One region of the Flavonifractor hominis genome, then DNA from elsewhere that is predicted to be linked to it. Evidence: riboswitches for the same ligand, from Rfam matches in the RefSeq annotation. Region 1 holds a riboswitch; the other holds the start of a gene.
The links. A riboswitch is a leader RNA that binds a small molecule or an ion and turns the genes downstream of it on or off. The one in region 1 is predicted to bind FMN.
Positions count from the first base shown of each region.

Region 2: linked by a shared signal. The riboswitch ahead of ribD (bifunctional diaminohydroxyphosphoribosylaminopyrimidine deaminase/5-amino-6-(5-phosphoribosylamino)uracil reductase RibD) and the one ahead of WMO45_RS04190 (ECF transporter S component) in region 1 are both predicted to bind FMN.

Region 1 is NZ_JBBMFT010000001.1:831,949-844,087, reverse strand. It holds gene WMO45_RS04210 (copper amine oxidase N-terminal domain-containing protein) at 1-632, opposite strand, end outside; gene WMO45_RS04205 (RNA polymerase sigma factor) at 629-1,180, opposite strand; gene WMO45_RS04200 (threonine aldolase family protein) at 1,293-2,324, opposite strand; gene WMO45_RS04195 (glutamine--tRNA ligase/YqeY domain fusion protein) at 2,387-4,069, opposite strand; gene WMO45_RS04190 (ECF transporter S component) at 4,218-4,841, opposite strand; FMN riboswitch at 4,927-5,062, opposite strand; gene WMO45_RS04185 (SLOG family protein) at 5,202-5,705, shown strand; gene WMO45_RS04180 (radical SAM/SPASM domain-containing protein) at 6,001-7,377, shown strand; gene WMO45_RS04175 (GreA/GreB family elongation factor) at 7,435-7,938, opposite strand; gene WMO45_RS04170 (glycerol-3-phosphate acyltransferase) at 7,972-8,571, opposite strand; gene WMO45_RS04165 (DUF3783 domain-containing protein) at 8,629-9,042, opposite strand; gene WMO45_RS04160 (putative bifunctional diguanylate cyclase/phosphodiesterase) at 9,235-11,517, shown strand; gene WMO45_RS04155 (SDR family NAD(P)-dependent oxidoreductase) at 11,570-12,139, shown strand, end outside.
Region 2 is NZ_JBBMFT010000001.1:96,511-108,649, reverse strand. It holds gene WMO45_RS00595 (DUF4179 domain-containing protein) at 1-459, opposite strand, end outside; gene WMO45_RS00590 (RNA polymerase sigma factor) at 440-943, opposite strand; gene ribH (6,7-dimethyl-8-ribityllumazine synthase) at 1,097-1,564, opposite strand; gene WMO45_RS00580 (bifunctional 3,4-dihydroxy-2-butanone-4-phosphate synthase/GTP cyclohydrolase II) at 1,589-2,791, opposite strand; gene WMO45_RS00575 (riboflavin synthase) at 2,810-3,457, opposite strand; gene ribD (bifunctional diaminohydroxyphosphoribosylaminopyrimidine deaminase/5-amino-6-(5-phosphoribosylamino)uracil reductase RibD) at 3,438-4,544, opposite strand; FMN riboswitch at 4,696-4,810, opposite strand; gene WMO45_RS00565 (M56 family metallopeptidase) at 4,905-6,455, opposite strand; gene WMO45_RS00560 (BlaI/MecI/CopY family transcriptional regulator) at 6,455-6,838, opposite strand; gene WMO45_RS00555 (MarR family winged helix-turn-helix transcriptional regulator) at 7,106-7,558, shown strand; gene WMO45_RS00550 (MATE family efflux transporter) at 7,551-8,924, shown strand; tRNA gene WMO45_RS00545 (tRNA-Cys) at 9,250-9,323, opposite strand; tRNA gene WMO45_RS00540 (tRNA-Gly) at 9,366-9,441, opposite strand; tRNA gene WMO45_RS00535 (tRNA-Phe) at 9,531-9,606, opposite strand; tRNA gene WMO45_RS00530 (tRNA-Asp) at 9,610-9,686, opposite strand; tRNA gene WMO45_RS00525 (tRNA-Val) at 9,724-9,799, opposite strand; gene hslO (Hsp33 family molecular chaperone HslO) at 9,922-10,800, opposite strand; gene WMO45_RS00515 (class I SAM-dependent DNA methyltransferase) at 10,805-11,551, opposite strand; gene WMO45_RS00510 (YerC/YecD family TrpR-related protein) at 11,541-11,849, opposite strand; gene WMO45_RS00505 (RsiV family protein) at 12,002-12,139, shown strand, end outside.

The sequences.
Region 1 (12,139 bases):
ATGGAGAGTCCCGGCTCCATATACCCCATGCGGACCGAGAGCTGACTGCACGTCATGCCCGACAGGTCCACCCGGATGCGCCAGGTGGTGGAAGTCTCGGTGCGCAGGGCGGATACCTCGCTGTAGCTGAAACTGCCGCCCACAGCGGGGGCGGAGTCCTGAGAGAGGTAGTCCGGGTCCACCGGGTGGATGCTCCACAGATCGATCCCGTTAAAATCCTCTGTGCCCATAAAGGCCGCGGCCTTGTCGGTACGGGCGTCTACCCGCACCAGCAGCAGCGCGGCGGAGGCGTCGCAGGCCGAGCTCTCCACCGTCAGGGTGTACTGCTCGTCACAGACCGACCTGGGTTGATCATCCACCAGGTCCTGGGCGGCGCTCTGTCCGCCCTGAAAGTAGAAGTCGAGCACATTCCAGTGGGAAGCGGCCGCCAGAGCCGAACCCGCCAGCAGGACCGCGGCGGCGGCGACCAGTGCCGCCAGGCGAAGTTTTTGCCGCATATAAAGGCTCCTTTCCGAAGGGATGGCGTTCAGCGCGGCATTGACCCGCCGCCGTACGGCTGCCGGGTCGGGCTGCGGACAGGGGCCCTCCATGGGAACGGTCTCGTCCCAGAGCTGCTGGAGTCGGTTCTTCACAGCGCATCCCCTCCTTCCGTCAATCGTTGTCTGAGTGCCTTGCGGCCCCGAAACAGCCGCTGTTTGGCGGCGGTCTGGGTCAGCCCCAGATCCCGGGCCGCATCCTTGAGCTTATCGCCCAGGTAGTAGTAGCGGAGGAACAGAGTGCGGTCAGGCTCCTCCAGGGCGTCTACGGCCTCCCACAGCCGCCGGGCCCACTCCCGGCGTTCGGCCTCTTCTTCCGGGCCGGGCGCGCCGGAGGCGGTGGACGGTTCAGGCAGCGGATCGGCCGGACGATGGGTCCGCAGCCAGTCGGTAGCCTTGTTGCGGGCCACGGTGCCCAGCCAGGGGCGCAGTCCCTGCTCCGGGTCCAGCTGTCCGGCGTGGGCCCAGAGGGCCAGAAACACGTCGGCCACCACTTCCTCCACGTCCTCCCGGCTGCCCTGGCAGCCCAGGGTGCGGGTCACCACCGCCCCCACATATGGGGTGAAACGGTCGATGGCCTGCTCCAGTGCCGTGCGGCTATGCCGCATGAGGTTTCGGGCCAGCGCCCGTTCGTCCATATCCATTCCCTCGCTTTCCAGAACCGGTTCTGCCTGTATATACGACCAAGATGGCCCACGGTTACGGTTTCGGGACAAAAAATTCCCCCAAGGCATGTTGCCTTGGGGGAAGAATGGCTCAGTGCAGGTCGGGCAGGGCGGCCAGCAGACCGTCCACGTCGGCCTCGCTGGTGTGGAAGCAGGCCACAAAACGGACCACGGTATGGGTCTCGTCATAGGGACACCAGTCTTCGTATTCGCACACCGCGTCGATCTGGGGCTTGATGGAGTTGGGTACCACGGCGAAGACCTGGTTGGTGGGGGACTCCACCCACAGCTGCCAGCCCTTGGCCTTCAGACCCTTCTGGAGACGGGCGGCCATCTCATTGGCCTGGCGGCCCATTTTAAAGTAGAGGTCGTCCTCAAACAGGGTCAAAAACTGCACGCCCTGGATCCAGCCCTTTTCCATTACGGCCAGCAGGCGCTTCTTCATGCGGAAGAAGCCCTCGGTGAGCTCGGGCCGGGTGATGACCAGGGCCTCGCCGAACATGGTGCCGTTCTTGGTGCCGCCGATGTAGAAGGCGTCGCACAGATGGGCGAACTCGGGCAGGGTCATGTCGTTGGCGTCGGAGGCCAGGGCACAGCCCAGCCGGGCGCCGTCCACAAACAGAAGCAGGCCGTTCTTGCGGCAGAAATCATACAGGGCGGTGAGCTCTGCTTTGGTGTAGACCGCACCGTTCTCGGTGGCGTTGGAGATGTACACCAGGCCGGGCTTGGTCAGGTGGACGTCCTCATGGAGCTTGAGCAGGGGGACCAGCTGCTCCGGGGCGATCTTACCGGCGGCGTCAGCCTCCACGGTGAGGATCTTGTGGCCGGTGGCCTCAAATGCGCCCACTTCGTGGCCGTTGAGGTGGCCGGAGTGGGGGCAGATGGCGGCCTCCCAGGGCTTGAGCAGGAAGGCGCAGGTCAGTACGTTGGCCTGTGTGCCGCCAGTGACGAATTCCACCATGGCGTCGGGGCAGCCGCACACCTCACGGATGCGGTCCTTGGCCCGGGCGGTGTACTTGTCGTCACCGTAGCCGATGTTGCCCTCCAGGTTGGCGGCGCATACCGCGTCCATCACCTTGGGGTGAGCGCCGAAGGAGTAGTCGTTGCGGAAGAAGTACTTCATTTCAAAACCCTCCAAATCAGATTGGGAGGCGGCGGAAGGATTCCGCCGCCCTTGCGTTCCCATTAAAATTTAAAGGAATCTTTCAGACTGACCGAGCGGTTAAAGACCAGGTGGCCGGGGGCGCTGTCCTTGTTGTCCACGCAGAAGTAGCCCTGGCGCAGGAACTGGAAGGAGGCGGGGGCTTCCACGCCGGCCAGGCCGGCCTCCACCTTGGCGTTGGGGAGCACCTCCAGAGAGTTGGGGTTGAGGCAGTCCAGGAAGTTCTTGTCGCCGGCGTCGGGATCGGCATCGGTAAACAGGTTGTCGTACAGGCGCACCTCGGCGTCCACGGCGGTGGCGGCGTCCACCCAGTGGATGGTTGCGCCCTTCACCTTACGGCCGTCGGCGGGGTCGCCGCCCCGGCTCTCCGGGTCATAGGTGGCAAAGATCTCGGTTACATTGCCGTTTTCATCCTTGGCACAGCCGGTGCATTTGATCAGGTAGGCACCCTTCAGACGGCACTCAGGGCCGTCGGGGTAGAGGCGCTTGTACTTGGGTACCGGAGTCTCCAGGAAGTCCTCAGCCTCCACATACAGGTTGCGGGAGAAGGTGATCTCACGGCTGCCGGCTTCGGGGTCGTTGGGGTTGTTTTCCACAGAGAAGGTCTCGCTCTGGCCCTCGGGGTAGTTGGTGATGGTCAGCTTGACGGGACGGAGCACCGCCATGACCCGCTGGGCAGTCAGGTTCAGGTCCTCCCGCAGGCAGTGCTCCAGGAAGGCAAATTCCACGGTGGAGGCGGCTTTGCTCACGCCGTTGCGCTCGGAGAAGTTGCGGATGGCCCGGGGGGTATAACCCCGGCGGCGCAGGCCGCAGATGGTGGGCATCCGGGGGTCGTCCCAGCCGGACACCCGGTTTTCCTCCACCAGCTGGCGCAGCTTGCGCTTGCTCATGACGGTGTAGTTGATACCCAGGCGGGCGAACTCGATCTGCCGGGGCTTGGCGGGTACATCGCAGTTGGCGATCACCCAGTCGTACAGGGGCCGGTGATCCTCAAACTCCAGGGTGCACAGGGAGTGGGTGATGCCCTCCAGCGCGTCCTCCAGAGGATGGGCGTAGTCGTACATGGGGTAGATGCACCACTTGTCTCCCTGACGGTGATGGTGCATGTGGTTGATGCGGTAAATCACCGGGTCGCGCATGTTGAAGTTGCCGCTGGCCAGGTCAATCTTGGCCCGCAGGGTGTATTTGCCATTGGGGAACTCGCCCGCGCGCATCCGGGCAAACAGATCCAGGGATTCTTCGATGGGACGGTCCCGCCAGGGGGAGCGGGCAGGGGTGTTTACGTCGCCACGGTACTCCTTGAACTGCTCGGGGGTCAGCTCACACACATAGGCCAGGCCCTTCTTGATGAGCTCCACGGCGTACTCGTACATCTGCTCAAAATAGTCCGAAGCGAAGTAGAACCGGTCGCCCCAGTCATAGCCCAGCCAGTGGATGTCCTCCTGGATGGCCTCTACATATTCCACATCTTCCTTGGTGGGGTTGGTGTCGTCCATGCGGAGGTTGCAAAGCCCGCCGTACTTCTCAGCGGTGCCGAAGTCCACAAAGATCGCCTTGGCATGGCCGATGTGCAGGTAGCCGTTGGGCTCCGGCGGGAACCGGGTATGGACGGTCATGCCTTGGAACTGACCACCCTGGGCGATGTCCTCGTCGATGAAATCATGGATGAAGTTTTGCGTCATGGTGGGGTTCAGCTCTTCTGGCATTTGGTTTCACTCCTTTATATTGATACAAATTGATATTTTACCCTGAAAAATGGAAAATTGCAAGAGCCGCAGCCGGAAAAGGAGTGGCAGCGGGAAAAAAGACGGGGCGCCGCATCAAGAAGCGGCACCCCGTTGGAAGAACGATGGTTCAGGATTCGTTGGGCAGGCTGGAGGAGACGTCCTTGTGGAACGCATCCCCGTGAACAATGTACTTGGAGACCACCTTGTAAACCAGGAACGTGACCGTGGAGTTGACTCCGGCCTTGATGAGGTTAAAGGGGGCGATGAAGGGGAAGAGCAGGGTGTCCACATAGGCGCGGTTGGCGGCCACGGCAGCGGTATCCGCCACGTCGGCGGTGATGAAATAGGGGGTGAAGAAATGGTTGAAGACCATCATGGCGGCCGTCATGGCCAGAGTGCCGCACACCAGGGCCAGCACAGCGCCCCGGCGGGTGTGGCGGAACTTATAGATGGTACCGGCCACCAGGACCAGCGTGGAGGTGGCGAAGATGTGCATGGCGATCCCCATCACGCCGCTCTGGGCGCTGACGGTAAAGCCCTGGATCAGGCTGGCCACCACGGTGAGCATCAGCCCGGCCGCCGGGCCGTAGGCAAAAGTACCGATGAGGATGGGAATGTCAGCGGGGTCATATTCCAGAAATGCCACGGGCCCAAAGATGGGGAAGTGGACCAGCCACACCAGTACAATGGACAGAGCCACCAGCATGGCCATCACGGCCAGCTTCTTGATGCGGACGGATCTTGCAGACATAATAAAACACTCCTTATTGACTGGATAACACCTGAAAGACCATGCCTTCCAGGTGTCAAAATCAAAAGGAGCGTGCCCAATTTCAACACATCTTCTTTCATCCAGACTTCGCGCCCGTGCTGTGCGCGTCACTGTCGGTCCCGGAGTTGCACCGGGTCAGCCGTTGCCGGCTCGCGGACTGTACCGCCGATCGGGATTTTCACCCTGCCCTGAAGACATCAGATTCAGTTGTTCCGCCCTTATTATACACATTTAGTGGGAAATTGCAAGAGAAAAAATAAAAAACAAATGTTCGATAAAACATTGACTTGCCCGGCGGGATATACTACAATGAGGACAACAAGGATACGGAGGGGCAGAATGGACAGAGAACGGACGTGCAGCTTTACCGGCCATCGGCCGGAAAAACTGCCCTGGCGGGAGAATGAGCAGGACCCACGATGCCTGGCGTTGAAGGCGCGGCTGGTGAAGGCGGTGGAGCAGGCATATGACGAGGGAGTGCGGCACTTCCTGTGCGGGATGGCCCGTGGGGCAGACTTCTATTTCTGCGAGGCGGTGCTGGAGCTGCGCCGTAAGTGCGCCGGCGTGACGCTGGAGGCGGTGATCCCTTGTGAAGAGCAGGCCGCCCATTGGCGGGAGCGGGACCGGGAGCGGTATTTCTCCCTGGTGGAGCGCTGTGACCGGGAAACCATGATCCAGCGCCACTACGACCGGGGGTGCATGCTCCGGCGCAACCGCTATCTGGTGGACCATGCCGGGATGCTGATCGCGGTCTATGACGGGATGCTGGGCGGTACGATGTATACCATTTCCTATGCCATGAAACAGGGACGGAAGATCGTGACACTGGATGTAGAGGAGTAGGGCGGCCGTTTGGCCGCCCTTTTTTCTGGAACAAACAGGCACATCCGGAGCGGAAGGTGCATATTCTGGAAGAGGACTCCATCGGTTAGCGGTGAATAAGGTTTTAATAATTATATAATAGAATGGTAAAAATAACAAAAGAAAACGAATAAAAGAAAATATGATTTTAAACAAACTGCCGGTTTTGTCAGGAGTTTGGACAGGATTCGGGTTTTGTCTATTTTCCTTTTGACAAAAGGGCGGTATAGTATCACCAACGATTGGTATTGTTATGCCGTGAAAGGGGAAAAGAAAGATGAAGATTCCTGACAGTCTGAAGCGTTACGGCCTGGCCAAGGTGTTTGATTATCTGGACAAGGATCCCATGAACAATATGAGCAAGGTCATGGATCTGGTCAACAAATTTGCCGGGGACACGTTGAGCACGCAGCGTGCAGCGTTCGACCGAGTCATCAACGATAAAGATTCCTGCTGGCACCAGCTGATCGAAAAAGTCTGGACCCAGACCGATCCGGATGTATTGAAGACGGTATTCAATAACTTCTTTGTCAACGCCAACCTTGTGGGATGGCCCAAGCAGGAGGAGAACCGCAAAAAGTACGGCTGCAACATCCCCTGGGCTATTCTGCTGGATCCCACCTCTGCCTGCAACCTGCACTGCACCGGCTGCTGGGCGGCGGAGTATGGCAACAAGCTGAACCTGACCTTTGATGAGATCGATTCCATCATCACCCAGGGCAAAGAGCTGGGTATCTATATGTACATCTATACTGGCGGCGAGCCTCTGGTGCGCAAGAAGGATCTGATCGCTCTGTGTGAGAAGCACAACGATGCCGCTTTCCTGTCCTTCACCAACGCCACCCTCATTGACGAGGAGTTCTGCCAGGATCTGCTGCGGGTGGGCAACTTCATCCCCGCCATCAGCCTGGAGGGCTTTGAGGAGGCCAACGACTCCCGCCGCGGTGAGGGCATCTATAAGAAGGTCACCGATGCCATGGCCCTGCTTAAGAGCCACAAGCTGCCCTTCGGCATCTCCACCTGCTACACCAGTGTCAACTACAAGGATATCACCAGCGAGGAGTTCTACGACAAGATCATGGATCTGGGCGCCTACTTCATCTGGTTCTTCCACTACATGCCTGTGGGCAACGATGCGGCCCCCGAACTGATGCCCACTCCCGAGCAGCGTGAGGAGATCTATCACCGTATCCGGGCCATGCGTCAGACGAAGGGCATCTTCGCCATGGACTTCCAGAACGATGCTGAGTATGTGGGCGGCTGTATCGCCGGCGGCCGCCGTTACCTCCACATCAACGCCAACGGCGATGTGGACCCCTGCGTGTTCATCCACTACTCCGATTCCAACATCCGGGAGAAGACTCTGCTGGAGTGCCTGCAGTCCCCCATGTTTATGGCTTACCACAACAATCAGCCCTTCAACGAGAACATGCTGCGTCCCTGCCCCATGCTGGAGAACCCGGAGTTCATTGAGAAGATGGTGCATGAGACCGGCGCTCACTCCACCGATCCTCAGTCCCCTGAGACGGTAGAGCATCTGACCGCCAAGACCCATCCTTATGCCGACAACTGGACCCCCACCGCCGAAAAGCTGTGGAACGAGTCTCACCCCGGCTGTGCCGGCTGCGCTGGCTGCAGCAGCTGCGGTCAGTAAGCGTACATAAAAAAGACCTTCCCCAAGTGGGAAGGTCTTTTTTATGTAGATACAGAGTCAGAAACCACGCAGAGGAACGGAGCCGTCGTCGCCGCCCTTCTCGATGGATTGAATGACGGCGTCATAACCATAGGAATCGTTGACCTGAATGTGGAAACGCTCCCCCACCTTCCGACCAAGCATGGCACGGCCCAGAGGGGATTCCTTGCTGATGAGGCCGTGGAGGGCATCTTGCCGCATGGTGGTGACGATCTGGTAGGTCTCAGTATCGCCTTCGTCTTCCAGCAGGACGGTGACCTTGTCGTACAGATCCACCGCGTCGGCATGGGTGGCGTCGGGGAGGACCACAGCGGTCTTGATCATGTTTTCCAGGAAGCGGATGCGGCTCTCGTTGCGGTTTTTTTCCTGTTTGGCCGCTTTGTACTCGAAGTTTTCACTCAGATCGCCGAAAGCGCGTGCTTCCTTGACGGCCTCCAGCAGCTTGGGGCGTAGCTGAATGCGGCGATAGTCCAGTTCTTCCTGCATCATTTGCAGGTCTTTTTGGGTCAGTTCATTGTGCATGGTATGTCCCTCTTATATCTGAGATTGAATCGATCATGGCTGATTACGGCGGAATTTACGGGGTTCCTCTCCACGTATCATGCGTTGCAGTCCCCTTATGTGGCGGGAGAACATCAACACGCTCAGCAGCAGGGCCAGAAGAAATACTTCTGCCGTGCCCCAGGCCGGAACACTGAGGAGAAACAGCGTGGGGATCACTACGGCGCCCAGCGGCAAATAGCCGGTAAACAGTGTGACAGCCAGACCCAGCAGGCAGCTGAGTGTGCCCCACAGAGGGGCGGAGAGGATGAGAGCCGTGCAGGTGACGGCCACCCCCTTGCCGCCCTGGAAGCGGCGCCAGATTGGAAAATTATGTCCCAACACGGCCCCGAGACCGGCCCACAATCCGGCGGTGCGCAGGCCGGGGCAGAACAGCAATTGACACAGTGACCAAGCCAGAGCCGTTTTCCCAACATCGCCCAACAGCACCGTCAACCCCCAGCGCAGTCCCAGCTCGTGGGCCAGATTGGCCATGCCGGGATTGCCGGTACCCAGGACGGAGGCGCTGCGTCCGGTTCGCAGGCGGGCCACCAGCTCACCGGTGAGCAGACAGCCGCAGCTGTAGCCGACCAGCAGACAGAGCAGCCGCTGCATCTCATCGCCTCCCCCTTTTTTATCCGATGGTCTCAGTGTGCCCCTTCGAGCGCTGTTTTAGCCATCGGTGGGTTTGGGCGCCTCAGAGGCAGTATGGGCAGCCTGTCCCTGCTGGATGGCCTGCCGCTCACGCAGCAGCTCCTGATGCAGCTGCAGAGAGGTCCATTCACGGTTTGTGGGGGTCAATACGGCCTTGAGAGGAACCGGGGGGATCTTATTGCGGCGGAAGCCCTGGAGAAATTGCTCCAGCAGCGGGCCGGTAAACTGGACCAGCAGCAGCATCTCGTCCGTAAAGCCGGCGGCTTCGTCTGGGGCAGCTGTCCCGTCCCCATCCACCAGGCTGCCCAGCGGCAGGGTATAACATTCCGGGGAGACCTGCCGGACGCGGATCTTCAGCGGCAGGCACATCCGCTGGATCTTGGCGGCCTTGGTTTTGTCCAGATTATAAAGAAGGACCAGTGGCATGTTCATCGCGTGGTATCCCTCGCTTTCTGATTTCCAACCTATTTTACCCGCTTTGAAAGAGAGCGTCAATATAAAATCCGCTGTGGCCGGTGTACCAGATAGGTGCCTTTTTTCTCTTGAGCTTTTCGACAAAATTGGATAAAATAGAAAGAAGAAATGAAATAAAGTATTGTACGATAAGGAAAAGAGGCGAGCTCCGTGCGGGAATTAAGCCAAGGGAAAAAGCAGCAGCATATGTATTTGGCCATTTTGCTGTTTGCATGCTTCCTGGTGGGTGGGATCCTTTTCCTGTGGCATATGATGAGCCAGAATGAGAGCGATAGTCTGCAGTATCTGGACAATGCGGCGCTGCACCAGGAGATTTCCGTGGACCGGCAGATCCAGGGTGATTTTCAGACCCTGCACGCGGTAGCCATCGCCATGGAGGAACTGGGCGTGTCCGAATTGTCTCAGGTGGAAGAGATGATGCAGAAGATCAATGAGAGCAATAGCTTTCGCTATATGGGCATTGCCACGGTGGAGGGACAACTGGACCTGGTCGAGATTGGCGGGGAAAGACATTTTGGACTGGATGTATCCCAGGAGGTCTTTTTCCAAAAGGCTGTAGCGGGGAAAGACGCCATTTCGGCCACCCGTCAGGATCCGCTGGCTGAGGGAAACTATATCAACTGCTACGGTGTCCCTTTGCTGAATGGAGCAGGCAGTGTCGTGGGGGTGCTCTGCGGGATAAACGACGCATCGGTCCTGCGGAGTATCATTGATGCACCGCTGCTGAACAGTGAGGGATTTTCTGACCTGCTGCTCCAGGATGGACGGATCATCATTCGCTCTCAGGACACGCCGGTAGCCAGGGGGGATATCCGGTCGATTTCCGATCTGGAAGGGATTTCAGAGCAGGACATGGAAGAAATTAACACCGCTCTGGCGGAGGATACCAAAGCCCACTTTACGTATCAGATCGAAGGCCGGACCATGGTGGCAGTACTTGCCCCCATCAGTGTACCGGGATGGTATATCCTCTCCTCACTGCCTCAGGAGACGCTGTGGCAGCGTTATCTGGTGACCGTTGTGGGTGCGGTGTTCCTGGTGGCTACCGGAGTGCTGCTGTTTTTTGGAATGATGCTGCGGGAGCGGCGGGCGGATGCCCGCAGCCGGGCCCAGCTGGAGCGGTTGGCCTATCAGGACAAACTGACCCAGTGCCGCAATTATGATAAATTTCTCCTGGATGCTGAGCAGATATTTCAAGAGAGTGGCTGTGACGGCTGGGCGCTGTGGTATTGTGATCTGAAGCATTTTAAATACTACAATGATGTGCTTGGCTATCACATGGGAGATGCCCTGCTGAAGCGCATGGCAGAGGTCTTTCTTCATCTGGAAGGGGCGGATGCTGTGTTCTGCCGCGCCACGGCGGATAACTTTGTGGGGCTGCACCGGGAACAGGATCCCAAGCGGCTGCGGGCCTGGTTTGACCAGGTGGTGGAGGAACTGACCCGGGAGGAAAGTCAGGTGCCCAACCGGGTATGTGTGGAGCTGTGTATGGGCTTTTTCCTGCCTGAACCGCAGGACGTATCTCTGGCCGTCCAGGAGATGGTGGACCGGGCCAACATGGCGCAGAAATCCATCAAGCAGCAGGCCGGCAGCGGCTGTGCCTTTTATAACGAACAGATCCGGGAATATAACCGCCGGGACATGGAACTGGGCCGGCAGGGGATGCAGGCGCTGCGGGAGGGACAGTTCCAGATCTATGTTCAGCCCAAGGTCGATATCCAGCGTGGAGACCGGCTGAGCGGCGGAGAAGTGCTGGCCCGCTGGCTGCATCCACAGCGGGGAATGGTGCCGCCAGGAGAATTCATCCCGTTGTTTGAAGAAAACGGTATGATCGTGGATCTGGACCGGGCCATGTTTCGCCAGAGCTGTCAGTGGCTGAGAGCGCGGATGGACCGGGGGGAGCCGCCGGTCAGCCTGGCGGTCAATGTGTCCCGGCTGAGTCTGCTGCGGGAGGATTTTGTGGAGTACTATGCCGCAGTTAAGCGGCAGTTTGCCATACCGGATGGTGTGGTAGAACTGGAATTTACCGAGAGTATGGCCCTGGTGGGGGAAGAGATGTTCCTGGACCTGGCCCATTCCATCCAGCAGGCGGGATTTATCTGTACCATGGACGACTTTGGTACGGGCTATTCCTCACTGAACCTGCTGAAAAACCTGCCCATCAACGTACTCAAACTGGATATCATGTTTTTCCGGAAGAGCATTGACAAGCGTCGGGAACGCATCGTGGTGCGCAATATCATCCAGATGGCCAAGGAGTTGGATATCCGTGTGGTGGCGGAGGGCGTGGAGGCTGAAGAGAGTCTGGAATTCCTCCGCGCCGCCGGCTGTGATATCGCTCAGGGCTATCTGTTTGCCAAACCAATGCCGCTGGAGCAGTTTGAACGCCTTGTGGAAGAAAAGAAGGATGGACCCTGGAAAACGGAGGAATAGAGCCGGACAGGGCGGGAGATGCTGTGGAAAAAGAGAAAAAGAGGGGAGCGGAATGCGGGTTGCCATCGTAACGGGCGCCTCGTCCGGACTGGGCCGGGAATTTGTCCGTCAGTTGGAACGGCAGGGAGGGCTGGATGAAATCTGGGCCGTGGCCCGGCGGGAGGAGCGGCTGCGGGAGCTGGCGGAGCAGGCCGGGGCCATCCCGGTGATTCCACTGGTCCTGGATCTGACCGAGGAGGCCAGCCTGGCGCAGCTGCGCCGGCGGCTGGAGGAGCAGCGGCCCGAGGTGCGCCTGCTCATCAATGCGGCTGGCTTTGGCAAGTTTGGGACCTGGGCAGACCTGAGTGTGGAGGAGACCCGGAGCATGATCGCTCTGAACTGCACTGCGGCGGTAGAGCTGACCATTGCGGCGCTGCCTTACATGCACCGGGGGGCCCGCATCCTGGAGATCTGCTCCTCAGCGGCCTTTCAGCCCCTGCCCGGGCTCAATGTATACGCGGCCACCAAGGCGTTTTTGCTGCGTTACAGCCGGGCATTGCGCTGGGAGGTAGCGCCCAGAGGCATCCGGGTAACGGCGGTGTGCCCCGGGTGGGTGCGGACCGAGTTCATCGCGGTGGCCCAG
Region 2 (12,139 bases), 740 kb from region 1:
CACGGCACATTCCCCGTACTCCTCCCCCAGCCAAAAGTTCCGGCCGTCCGCAGTCTCCTCCGGTGTGGGAAGCACCACCTCCTCCGGAGCAGTGAAGTCCATCAACACATAGACCCGCTCTTGGTCCTTGACCACCTCTTTGACCGTGATGGAGGCTCCGGAGCCGTTTTTATCCGGAAAAACCAGATTCAGCTGTTCCGATCCCAACTGTCTGGCCTGCTCATCGCTGGTAATGCCAAAAATGGCCCGGAAAGCCGGAGACACCCCAGCCAGAGAAGTGGCACCTGCCGCTCCCAGCAGCAGGGAAACCGCCGCTACCACAGCCACAAAACCACGGTAGGGCAGCCGCATTCGCCGCACGTTTGTTTCCGTTTGTCCTGCCGTCAACCGACGGCTCAATTCCGCTTTCTCCGTCGGCGAAAAACACAGTCGTTCCAGCTCATCCTGATAGCTTGCCATATCCCTGTCCCTCCAGTTCTACTTTCAGCTTCTGCCGGGCCCGATTCATCCGTACCCGGACCGTCTCGGGCCGCAGTTCCAGCATGGCGGCGATTTCGTTGGTATCATAGCCAAGATAGTAGTAGAGCACCAGCACCTCCCGGTATTTGGCAGGCAGCTTCTGGACCTGCTCCAATACGCCCCCTTCCTCCGGTCGAAAGGGCGCTGCCTGCTCCGCTACCGTATCCAGTCCCACCGTGCGGGTTCGCCAGGGACTGCGGCGCAGATTTTTGCAGGTATTGATCGTCACCCGCACCAGCCACGCCCGTTCATGTTCCGGCCCTTCAAATTCACCGGCATACTCCAGGCGTTTGAGCAGCACCTCCTGACACACGTCCTGAGCGTCGGGCACAGAATTGAGCAGCGAATACGCCAGACGCAGCAGTCGGTCGGATTCCCGTTCCACCAGCCGCCGGGCCAGCTGTTCCCGGGTTGTTTCCGCCATAGGCTCTCCTCCTCTCCGTTCCGGTCCCGCAAGGACCTGTCCACCCAGAATACACCTCACCGGCCCCAAACGTAACACTCCGTATAAATAAAAAGGGACGCCGAGCCGCGCATCACACGGCCCGACGCCCCATCGGTATACAGACAGAATCGATCAGCAACCCATCTCCCGGATCAGGTTCACCATCTCGATGGCGCCTTCGGCACACTCGGACCCCTTGTTGCCTGCTTTGGAGCCCGCCCGCTCGATGGCCTGCTCGATGTTCTCCGTGGTAAGAACGCCGAACATCACCGGAATGCCGGTCTCCAGGGAGACAGCGGCAATGCCCTTGGACACCTCATTGCACACATAATCGTAATGGCTGGTGGAGCCCCGAATAACAGCGCCCAGGCAGATCACCGCATCGTACTTGCCGCTCTTGGCCATTTTGGAGGCAATGAGGGGGATCTCAAAGGCACCGGGCACCCAGGCCACCTGAATGTCCTCCTCCTGCACATTGTGGCGGAGCAGCCCGTCCATGGCGCCGCTGAGCAGCTTGGAGGTAATAAACTCGTTGAACCGGGCCACCACAATGCCCACCTTGATGTTGCTGGATACCAGTTTACCCTCAAACGTTTTCATAATTCAGTTCTCCTCTCATTTTTATTAGTAAGTAAGGATATGACCCATCCGCTCCTGCTTGGTCTTCAAGTAGAATAGGTCGTAATCGTTGGCGTCCATCTGAATGGGCACACGCTGGGTGATCTCCAGGCCGAACTCAGAGAGTTGGTATACCTTGTCCGGATTATTGGTCAGCAGCCGCATGGTGCGCACACCAAGGTCCCGCAGGATTTGGGCCCCGGTCCAGTACTCCCGCAGGTCGGGGGCAAAGCCCAGCTCTACATTGGCGTCCACGGTGTCAAAGCCCTTTTCCTGGAGGGCGTAAGCCTTCAATTTGTTGATGAGGCCAATGCCCCGGCCCTCCTGCCGCATGTAGAGGACCACGCCCCGGCCCTCCTTCTCAATTTGCATCATAGCGGCAGCAAGCTGCTGGCCACAGTCGCAGCGGCAGGAGCCAAACACGTCACCGGTGAGGCATTCAGAGTGGACCCGGCAGAGCACGTCCTGGCCGTCCCCGATGTCTCCCTTCACCAGAGCCACATGGTGCTCGCCGGTCAGGTCGTTGACATAGCCGTAGATTTGGAACTCACCGTAACGGGTAGGCATCTTGGCCACCGCCTCCCGCACCACATGCTTGTCATGGAGGCGGCAATAGTCCTGAAGGGCTTTGATGGTAATGATCTTCAGTCCCCACTCTCTGGCTTTCTCCAGCAGTTCGGAGGTGCGCATCATAGTGCCGTCGTCCCGCATGATCTCACAGCACAGGCCGCACTGGGCCAACCCGGCCAAGCGGCACAGATCCACCGTGGCTTCCGTATGGCCGTTGCGGGTGAGCACACCGCCCCGACGAGCCACCAGCGGGAACACATGGCCCGGACGGCGCAGGTCCTCAGGACGGGTGGACGGGTCCACGCACATCCGGCAGGTATAGCCCCGCTCCTCGGCGGAGATACCGGTAGTGGTATTTACATGATCGATGGACACTGTAAAGGCGGTGTGATGGTTGTCGGTGTTGACCTTCACCATCTGCTCCAGCTGGAGCCGGTCAGCGATCTCCTGGCTCATAGGGGTGCAGATGAGCCCCTTGGCGTGCATGGCCATAAAATTGACGTTCTCAGTCGTGGCAAACTGGGCGGCACAGATCATGTCTCCCTCGTTTTCCCGGTCCGGATCGTCGATGGAGATGATGATGCGGCCAGCCCGCAGCTCCTCCAGGGCCTCCTCCACCGTACAGAACAATTCTTCCATATTCAGCTTCCTCCTCGCTTAAAATCCATGCCGCGCCAGAAAATCCAGGGTAATTCCACCGGCAGCCTGAGGCTCCGGGGCAGGCATGAGCAGTTTTTCCACGTATTTGCCGATGATGTCGGTCTCCAGATTCACCAGGTCTCCTGCCTTTCGGTCCCGCAGTACTGTCTGGGCCACCGTGTGTGGGATGGCAGAGATGGCAAACCGATCCGCTTCCACCCGGGCTACCGTCAGGCTGATGCCGTCCACGGCGATGGAGCCCTTCTCCACGATGTAGCGCAACACCTGGGGCGTGGCCTGAATGGTGTACCAGATGGCGTTGTCATCCTTGCGTACTTCCATCACCCGGCCGGTGCCGTCAATGTGCCCAGCCACGATGTGACCGCCAAACCGGCCGTTGGCCGGCATGGCCCGCTCCAAATTGACAGCCCCGCCCCGTTTGAGCTGCGCCAGAGAGGAGCGGTCCAGGGTCTCATGCATCACGTCGGCGGTAAACCGGTCGGCAGCCAGGGAAGTCACCGTCAGGCATACCCCGTTCACGGCAATGCTGTCCCCGATTCTGGTGCCCTCCAGTACCGTTTGGGCCCGGATGGTAAGCACAGCGGACTGTCTGCCCCGCTGTATACCCTCTACCTGGCCCATTTCCTCAACAATCCCCGTGAACACAGTGCGCCACCTCGCTTTCAATCAGAAAATCTTCCCCGATCCGGGTAATGGAGCTGTGTTCCAACCGGATGGCCCGTGCCATCCGGTCGATACCAGTCCCCTCCACCGGTGTCTTGGCCTCTTTACCGCCCGCCAATTTTGGAGCAATGTAGGCCAGCACTTTCTGCACGATGCCCTGCTCCAGGGCCGCCCAGTTCAACGTACCGCCCCCTTCCAGCAGGATGCTGTCGATTTCACGCCGCCCCAGTTCTTCCATCAGCCAGTTCAGGTCCACATGCCCATCCCGTTCCGGGCCGCTCAATACTTGGCATCCCATCGCCTCATAGGCCGCCCGCTTCTCCGGGTCTGTGCAGCAAGTGGCCAGCAGAGTGGGAACCTGTCGGGCTGTGGTTACTACCCGGGCCGTGAGCGGGGTATGGAGATGTGTATCGCAGAGAATGCGCACTGGGTTTCGCCCGCCAGGGATACGGCAGGTCAGCAGTGGATCGTCGGCCAGCACGGTGCCCACCCCCACCATGATGCCAGTATAGCGGTGGCGCAGCTTCTGAACGTGATTCCGGGCCTCCTCGCCGGTGACCCATTTGGAGTCCCCGGTATGAGCAGCAATTTTACCGTCCAAAGTCATAGCGTATTTCATCACCACATAGGGCCGCTTGGTACGGATGTAGTGGAAGAATACCTCATTGAGCTTCTCACATTCCGTTTCCAGCACATGCTCTGTAACCTCTACACCCGCCTGACGCAGTATGGCGAGTCCTTTGCCCGCAACCAGGGGGTTGGGATCCCCGGAGCCCACCACCACCCGGCGGATACCCGCCTCCAGAACGGCCTGTGTGCAGGGAGGTTGCCTGCCGTAATGGCAGCAGGGCTCCAGCGTAACGTACATCGTGGCCCCCTGGGGCGGCTGGTTGCAGGCAGCCAGGGCGTTGCGCTCGGCGTGGGGCTGGCCGCACTTTTCATGCCAACCCTGACCGATGATCTTTCCGTCCTTCACAATGACTGCGCCCACCATGGGATTGGGGGAAGCCCAGCCCACCCCCCGCTCTGCCAGGGACAGAGCCAGGGCCATGTAGTCCCGATCCTCCATACCATCATCTCCGAAAAACAAAAATTGCCCTGAACAGACCGTTCAGGGCAATTACAAAGACATTGGAGCCATTCTGCGCAAAGAAAAAACTCTGGGATGTCAACACATACCAGAGCAATCGCAAAATCCGCGGGAAATCATCCCGCGCGGCAACGATCTTCTTCCATCCAGACTATACTGTCGGCTTCGGAATTGCACCGAATCATGCCTTACGGCTCGTGGGCTATACCACCGGTAGGGAATTGCACCCTGCCCTGAAGATCTTATTCACTTGCAGATCAGTATATACGCCTCTGTTTCCTTTGTCAACCCCAATCCACGCGGCGCGCCCGAATGATTCGGGCGCGCCGCGTCGTCTGTTTACATGGAATAGAATTCCGCCGGGTCGATCCGCACACCATCCTCCCACACCTCCATGTGCAGGTGTGGACCGGTTGCCTTGCCTGTCTGTCCCACATAGCCCACAGTCTGGCCCCGGGTGACTTGATCTCCCTCCAGCACCGCATTGGCTGACAGGTGGGCAAACAGCGCCCACGCCCCGTCATCCCAGCCGATGACCACATAATTGCCGTAATCAGCACTAAATGCAGACAGCAGCACAACTCCGCTGCGCGGCGCGTACACCGGTGCATCGCTGTCGGCAGCCACATCCGTTCCGTCATGACTGGTGGTAAGCCCGGTGATCGGATGCACCCGGGTGCCAAACGGAACCGTCACATCCTGATACGATGCATCCAGCGGATAACACGCCGTCTCCTCTCCCAGAGCCAGTGCGTCCCAGTCTAGCGCTGCCGCACGCTCCCGCAGCAGTGCCTCTACCGCCGCAGGCTCATCTGCCGTTGTGGGCTCCGCCTGGTCTTGTCCGGCAGAGCTCACTGGTTCCGCCTGCTGCTGCACAGAGAGCTGTTCCGCTGTTCCTTCCGGCAATTCCGCTGCATAAGCGCCCACCAGCACGGCGCACAGACACAGCGCCGCCGTCACACCGACTGCCATAGCAGCCGCTTTTCGATTCCTGGGTCGAATGTTCATAATCTCTTCCAGCCTTTCCTTTAAAATCTGTGCATCTCCGCTCATCGCCAGAGTCAGGGTTCCGCGGTCCGGAGCCGGCCGTGCCAAAGCCAGAAGAGCACTGCCATAGGCGCGCCGCCCCTTCTCATCCAGTCTTCGGATCACCCCTTCATCGCAAGAGAGCTCACACCTCCGCTCTATCTCCCGTCGGAGCAGCCGAACCAGAGGGTTGAACCAGTGCAGGCAGACGACCCCCTCCACCAGCCATTTATAACATACATCCCCCCGACGGTAATGGGTCAGTTCGTGCAGGAGTGCTGCCCGCAGGACTGTCTCCTCCATGTCCCCACTGGGCAGAAGCACCATGGGGCACAGGCATCCCGCCTGCATAGGAGCTCGCAGGGCCGGACAGAGCCGGAGCTCCGGCACCCGACGCATCCCCAGTTCGCTGCAGATCTGTCGATAGAGCTGCTCTGCGCGCCCATCCATCGGGCTGCTTTCCCGTCTCAGTGTCCGCAGGCACCGGCCGTACTGCCAGAGCGCCCGGAACAGCAATACGCCGGCCACCACCGCCCACAGGAGAAACAGCAGTTCCCACACTCCCATCGCAGGCGCCGCCTGCTGTACGGCCAGTGCCCCATCCTCCGGAATGCGCAGATCGGGCGCACGCATCCAGAGTTCTCCCGTAACCGCCTCCGTCGGCAGTCGTTCCAGCACCGTCCCTGTCAGGCTTATCCTCGGCGAGAAAGGCAGCAGCAGCCGCAGCAGCGGAATAAGCCAGAGATAGTACTGCCACCCCTGCCCTATCCGGTCCCGCAGCAGCGGACGCAGTGCCAGCAGCAGAAGAATGAGCACCGACCCCGACAGGGAAAGCGAACATACGCTCAGCAGCACCCGCCCCATCACGATTCTCCACCTGTTTCCCAGAAAGCCCGCAGCTGTTCCAGCTCTTCGGCAGTCAAACAATCTTGTTTCAGCAGAGAGGACACCAGCCGCCCGGCATTGCCGCCATAGACCCGTTCCAGAAAGGAGCGCGTCTGTTCATCAGCGTACTCCTCCTCCCGTACCAGCGCTACATAAACGTTCAGCCGCCCGTGCTTCTCCACGGCCAGCATTTCTTTCTCCACCAGACGAGAGAGGAACGTAAGCACGGTATTCGACTTCCACTCTTTCCCCTGCTCCTCCAGCGCTCCCATCACCTGGGCAAAGCGGGCCCGTCCGCCCAGACGCCAGATGACGCGCATCAGCTCCAGTTCCGAATCCGAAATGGGCTGCCGCTTCTCCATAAAATCTCCTCCTGCTATTTCAACTACAACTTGTAGGCGTATTTACATTAACATATTGTAGGTGAAATGTCAAGCTCAATCATTCCGCATGGCTGTATCGCTTCATAGCACAACATGTGATTATAAAAAGAGAGGTCGGGTATCAAAGCAGCCTGCGGCCGCTTTATACAACACAACTGATAAAAATGTGGATCCAATTGTAGTGCTATATATTTGCGTGCGCACGCACTTGGTAGTAAAATAGGATGCTGAATGGAGGAATTAAATATGAATACACTGCTGAAATGGTTTTCTGTAGTAGACCGCTTTTCAAAGCTGTATCTGGATAAGCAATTGGCTGCCCATGGCATCAACAGCAGCCAGCACATGTTCCTAATCAAAATTTGTGAAAATCCGGGGATCCTGCAAGATGCGCTGATCGACACCATATACCTGCATCCCAGCAACATCGTACGTACAGTCGCATCTCTTGAAAATAAAAAACTTTTGATCCGGAAGCCTTGCGAGGAGGACAAACGCACCTGCCGGTTGTATCCTACCGATCAGGCTATGGCAATGATTGCAGATGTGGAAGCGGCCTGTGCACAGACAGAAACTGTACTTTTGCAGGGTCTTAGCAACGAGGAACGGGTTGCGTTTGAAAAGTCTCTGATGCTGATTGGAAAAAATATCACTTCCGCCATGAAGGTTTATCGGGAAGAAGATGAATTTGATGCCTGAAAACCAACTTGGCTATGAAAAAATGACAACGTTGCTGCGCAGGTTCGCTCTGCCCAGCATTACATCCACCCTTGTTAGCTCTCTATATAACATCGTCGATCAAGTCTTTATTGGGCAGGGCGTTGGTTACCTTGGCAACGCAGCTACCAATGTATCCTATCCATTCTCCACCATCTGTCTGGCAATTGCCTTGTTGGTCGGGGTCGGAAGTGCCGCCAGGTTTTCTCTGTTTCTTGGAAAGAAGAAACCTGATGAGGCTGCAAAGGTTGCCGGCAGCGGCATTGTGCTGATGGCAACCGCCGGGCTCCTCTATGCCGTCGTAGGCGAATGCCTGCTGGAACCCTTGCTGCGGATATTCGGAGCAACTGCGGATGTACTTCCATACGCCCGCCAGTATGCAGGTGTCACACTCCTGGGAATGCCATTTCTGATCGTTACCAATGGCCTGAGCAACCTGATTCGGGCGGACGGAAGCCCAAAGTACTCTATGTTCTGTATCGTTTCCGGCGCAGTTGTCAATACAATCCTTGATCCGATTTTTATCTTTATCTGCGGCTTGGATGTGTTCGGTGCGGCTCTGGCCACTGTGATGGGACAGCTTCTCTCATTTACTCTTGCTGTAGGCTATCTGAAAAAATTTAAGACAATCCGACTTGTCAGAAGCGATTTTCGCCTTTCTCTGCACAGCACGCTAAGGACCTTCGGAATGGGCATCAGCAGCTGTATAAATCAAGTAGCCATTACCATTGTACAGATTGTTCTCAATCACTCTCTAACCTATTATGGTGCTCTGTCAATTTATGGAACAGATATTCCGCTGGCTGGCTGCGGAATCGTCATGAAAACAAATGCCATATTGCTGTCTATCATCGTCGGAATCTCCCAGGGGGTACAGCCTCTGATTGGCTTCAATTACGGCGCACAGCAATACAAACGAGTCCGTGAGGCCTATCTGTTAGCCATACGCTGGAATTTTATCGTCTCATCCATAGGATTCTGTCTATTTGAATTTTTCCCTTATCCGATCATATCTGTATTTGGAAGCGGCAATGAACTGTACATGGAATTTGCAGTTAAGTTCATGCGAATTTTCCTTTTCATGGCGCTTGTCAACGGAGTACAATTGCTCTCATCCAATTTCTTTACCGCGATCGGGAAAGCAAATCGTGGGTTGCTGCTGGCGCTGACCCGGCAAGTGTTTTTTCTGATTCCCCTGCTTCTCCTGCTTCCGCTGTGGCTTGGCATGGACGGTGTAATGCTGGCAGGACCCATCGCAGACTTTATTGCCTTTGTCGTTTCCGTGGCGCTTGTACGAAAGGAATTGAAAAGGCAGGCAGCACATTCAAATTCACCTCTGCAAGAATGACCAAAGAACATCAAATTACCAGTTATGAATAAATCCCAACCGAAACCGTGGCGGAGGGCAAATTCATTTCGCCCGAGTATTTCAAATTTCCCCAGGTATGCAAAAAAGAAGCACCTGCTTTGCAGGTGCTTCTTTTTTGTCTTGTCTGTACACTTTAAATGCCGCTGCCAGACCCTCAAACGGCCCTTTGGGGCCGCGCCGCGAGTGCGGCGTAAATTCGGAGCGCAGCGGAGAATTGCACAGAGGCGGCTTTGCTGACCCCGAGCATTTGAAATATCCCAGGATTCCATAAAAATAACCACACCTAGCGGTGTGGTTATTTTTATGGAGGCGACACCCAGATTCGAACTGGGGGTGGAGCTTTTGCAGAGCTCTGCCTTACCACTTGGCTATGTCGCCATATGGATAACAGGAGCGCTGGCGCTCCTGTTATCTTTTGTTTGGAGCAGGTGACGAGGCTCGAACTCGCTACCTCCACCTTGGCAAGGTGGCGCTCTACCAGATGAGCTACACCTGCGTTTCTGGTCCATTCTATGCAGACCCAACGCGAATGATACCTGTTTTAGAAGATCCCCCGGTGGACACCACACGGTGTCCACCGGAGAATGGTGCCTCCGGCCGGAATCGAACCAGCGACACGGGGATTTTCAGTCCCCTGCTCTACCAACTGAGCTACAGAGGCAAATGGCGACGCGGAAGGGACTTGAACCCTCGACCTCCGGCGTGACAGGCCGGCGTTCTAACCAACTGAACTACCGCGCCAGACGGTAGGGGGTACGGGAGCTCTCCCAAAAGAGAGTGGTGGGAACAACAGGGCTCGAACCTGTGACATCATGCTTGTAAGGCATGCGCTCTCCCAGCTGAGCTATGCTCCCTTATCCAGATCACTTCGCCTTTGCTTTCGAACCGCTCGGCCAAGCGACGGATGTTATTATACCAACCCTTTCCGCAGTTGTCAACCATTTTAAACAAATTTTTTTATTTTTTTCTTCTGGCCTCACAAGGAGGCCAGAAGTGCCTCCAATTCCTCGCGTGTATAGGTATATACCTTGTCACAAAACTGACAGGTGAGCTCCGCCTTGCCCTGCTCCCGGATCAGTGCTTCCAGTTCTTCCCGGCCCATACTGACCAATGCGCGGGTCACGCGATCCCTAGAGCAATAGCAGCGGTATTCCACCGGCTCTTCGGAGAGAACCTCCAATTCAAACTCCGAAAGCACCTGCTCCACCAGTTCCCGGGCAGTGGCTCCGTTCTTCATGGCCTCCGTTACCGGGCCTACCCGCTCGATTCCCCGCTCAATGGCGGAGATAGCCGCATCATCGGCACCGGGCAGCAACTGAATCAGATATCCACCGGCGCAAAGCACGCTCTGGTCTACGTCCACCAGCACACCCAGTGCGCAGGCTGTGGGAATCTGCTCGCTCTCAGCAAAATAAGAGGTGATGTCCTCGGCGATCTCACCGGAAACCAGCGGGACGGTGCCCACATAGGGCTCTTTCATGCACAGATCCTTAATGACCGTCAGGGAACCGTCCGCTCCCACTGCACTGCCCACGTCCAGCTTGGCAGGTCCTTTCAGGGGCAGATCCACCAGAGGGTTCACCACGTACCCCCGGGCGTTGCCCTGACTGTCGGACACTACGGTGATTCCGCCCAGCGGTCCACCGCCCTTAATACGCAGGGTAACGGAACCGTCCTTCTCTTTCATCTGATTGCCCATCATGGATGCAGCCATCAACCCACGTCCCAGTGCAGCGGTGGCCACAGGGAGCGTCTTATGGATCTGTCGGGCGCGCTCCACCATTTCACGCGCGGAAATAGCCGACGCCTTCACAGGCGCATTTTTGGCCAGTACTCGGATAATGCTGTCTGCCATTGTTTTAAAGTTCCTTTCGTGCGGCAAAAAAGATGCGCTGTTCCCCCGCTTTGGGAGCGCGCAGTTTCAGCTCGCCATATTGTTTGATGTGGGAAAAGCCTGCCTGACGCAAAAACTCCTCCAGTTCCGCCGGCTCATAGGCGTACTCCTCGTGGATCTCTTCCCAGCGCTGCCAAAGGTCCCCTTCTTCCCGCTGAAAGATATCCATTCCATAGGTACACACACGCCTACGCGGAGAATAATCCGCCCGCCAGACACAGTAGGCATCCTCATTCTCGTCCAGAAACATCTGTCCGTCCAATCCCCGCAGCTTGTCCGGTGTGTTGATGTCGAACACGAACACACCTCCAGGCATCAGGAACGTATGCACCCTCTGAAACGCCCTGGCCAGTGCCTTGGGCCGGGTAACGTAATTCACGCTGTCCAGGCAACAGACACAAGCGTCAATTGTCCCATACAGGTCCAGACGCTCCATCGCCTGGTGGAGAAAGATGGGCTCGATCTCCCCCACCCCCCGGCATTTCTCCGCAGCCTGGGCCAACATTTCCTGGGAAAGGTCTACCCCGATCATTTCATAGCCCCGCCTGGCCAGCTCGCAGGTCAGGCTGCCGGTACCGCAGGCCAGGTCCAGCACTGTGTGTACAGGAATGGCACTGCGGGCAAAATGCTTTTCCAAGTAGTCGGCCCAGCGGGCATAGTCCACATCGGCGGTAAAGGTATCATAACACCCCGCCAGAAATTCATACGCCATCGCGGTCCAGCTTCTCCTTGATCCGGGGCAGCACCGCCTGATACCCGTCTGCGCCGTATTGCAGCGAGCGATTTACCCGGCTGATCGTGGCGCTGGATGCGCCGGTGCGCTCCAGAATATCATTGTAAATCATGCCGTCCGACAGGAGCATGGCGACCTCGAAACGCTGCTCCATCGCCCGCAGTTCCGCCACGGTGCACAGATCAGAAAAGAATTTCTTGCATTCCTCCAGATCTCTCAGGGTGAGGATCGCCTCATACAGCAGATCTCCATGTTCCCGCTTCGCATTTTTCGTCATTCGTATTCACTGCCTCCTAAACGATTCAATGGATGGTAATGATCGCTCCTATTTTACCAAAGTGAAGTATGGAAGTAAACTACTTTTCACATTTTTTCCGAAAGAACATAGGCTATTGTGATGGAAAACTCATCCAAAAGGAGGCGCCTCGTATGGAGCGGGCACACCCAAAAGAGCCTATTTCTATTGTGGAAGTCCGGGCCAAGCGCACACTTCGGCTGGAGCACCTGCCCGTATTGACCTACAGCATCTCCCGTCCCACCTTTTCCGGTCTTTCTGGCTTAAAACGG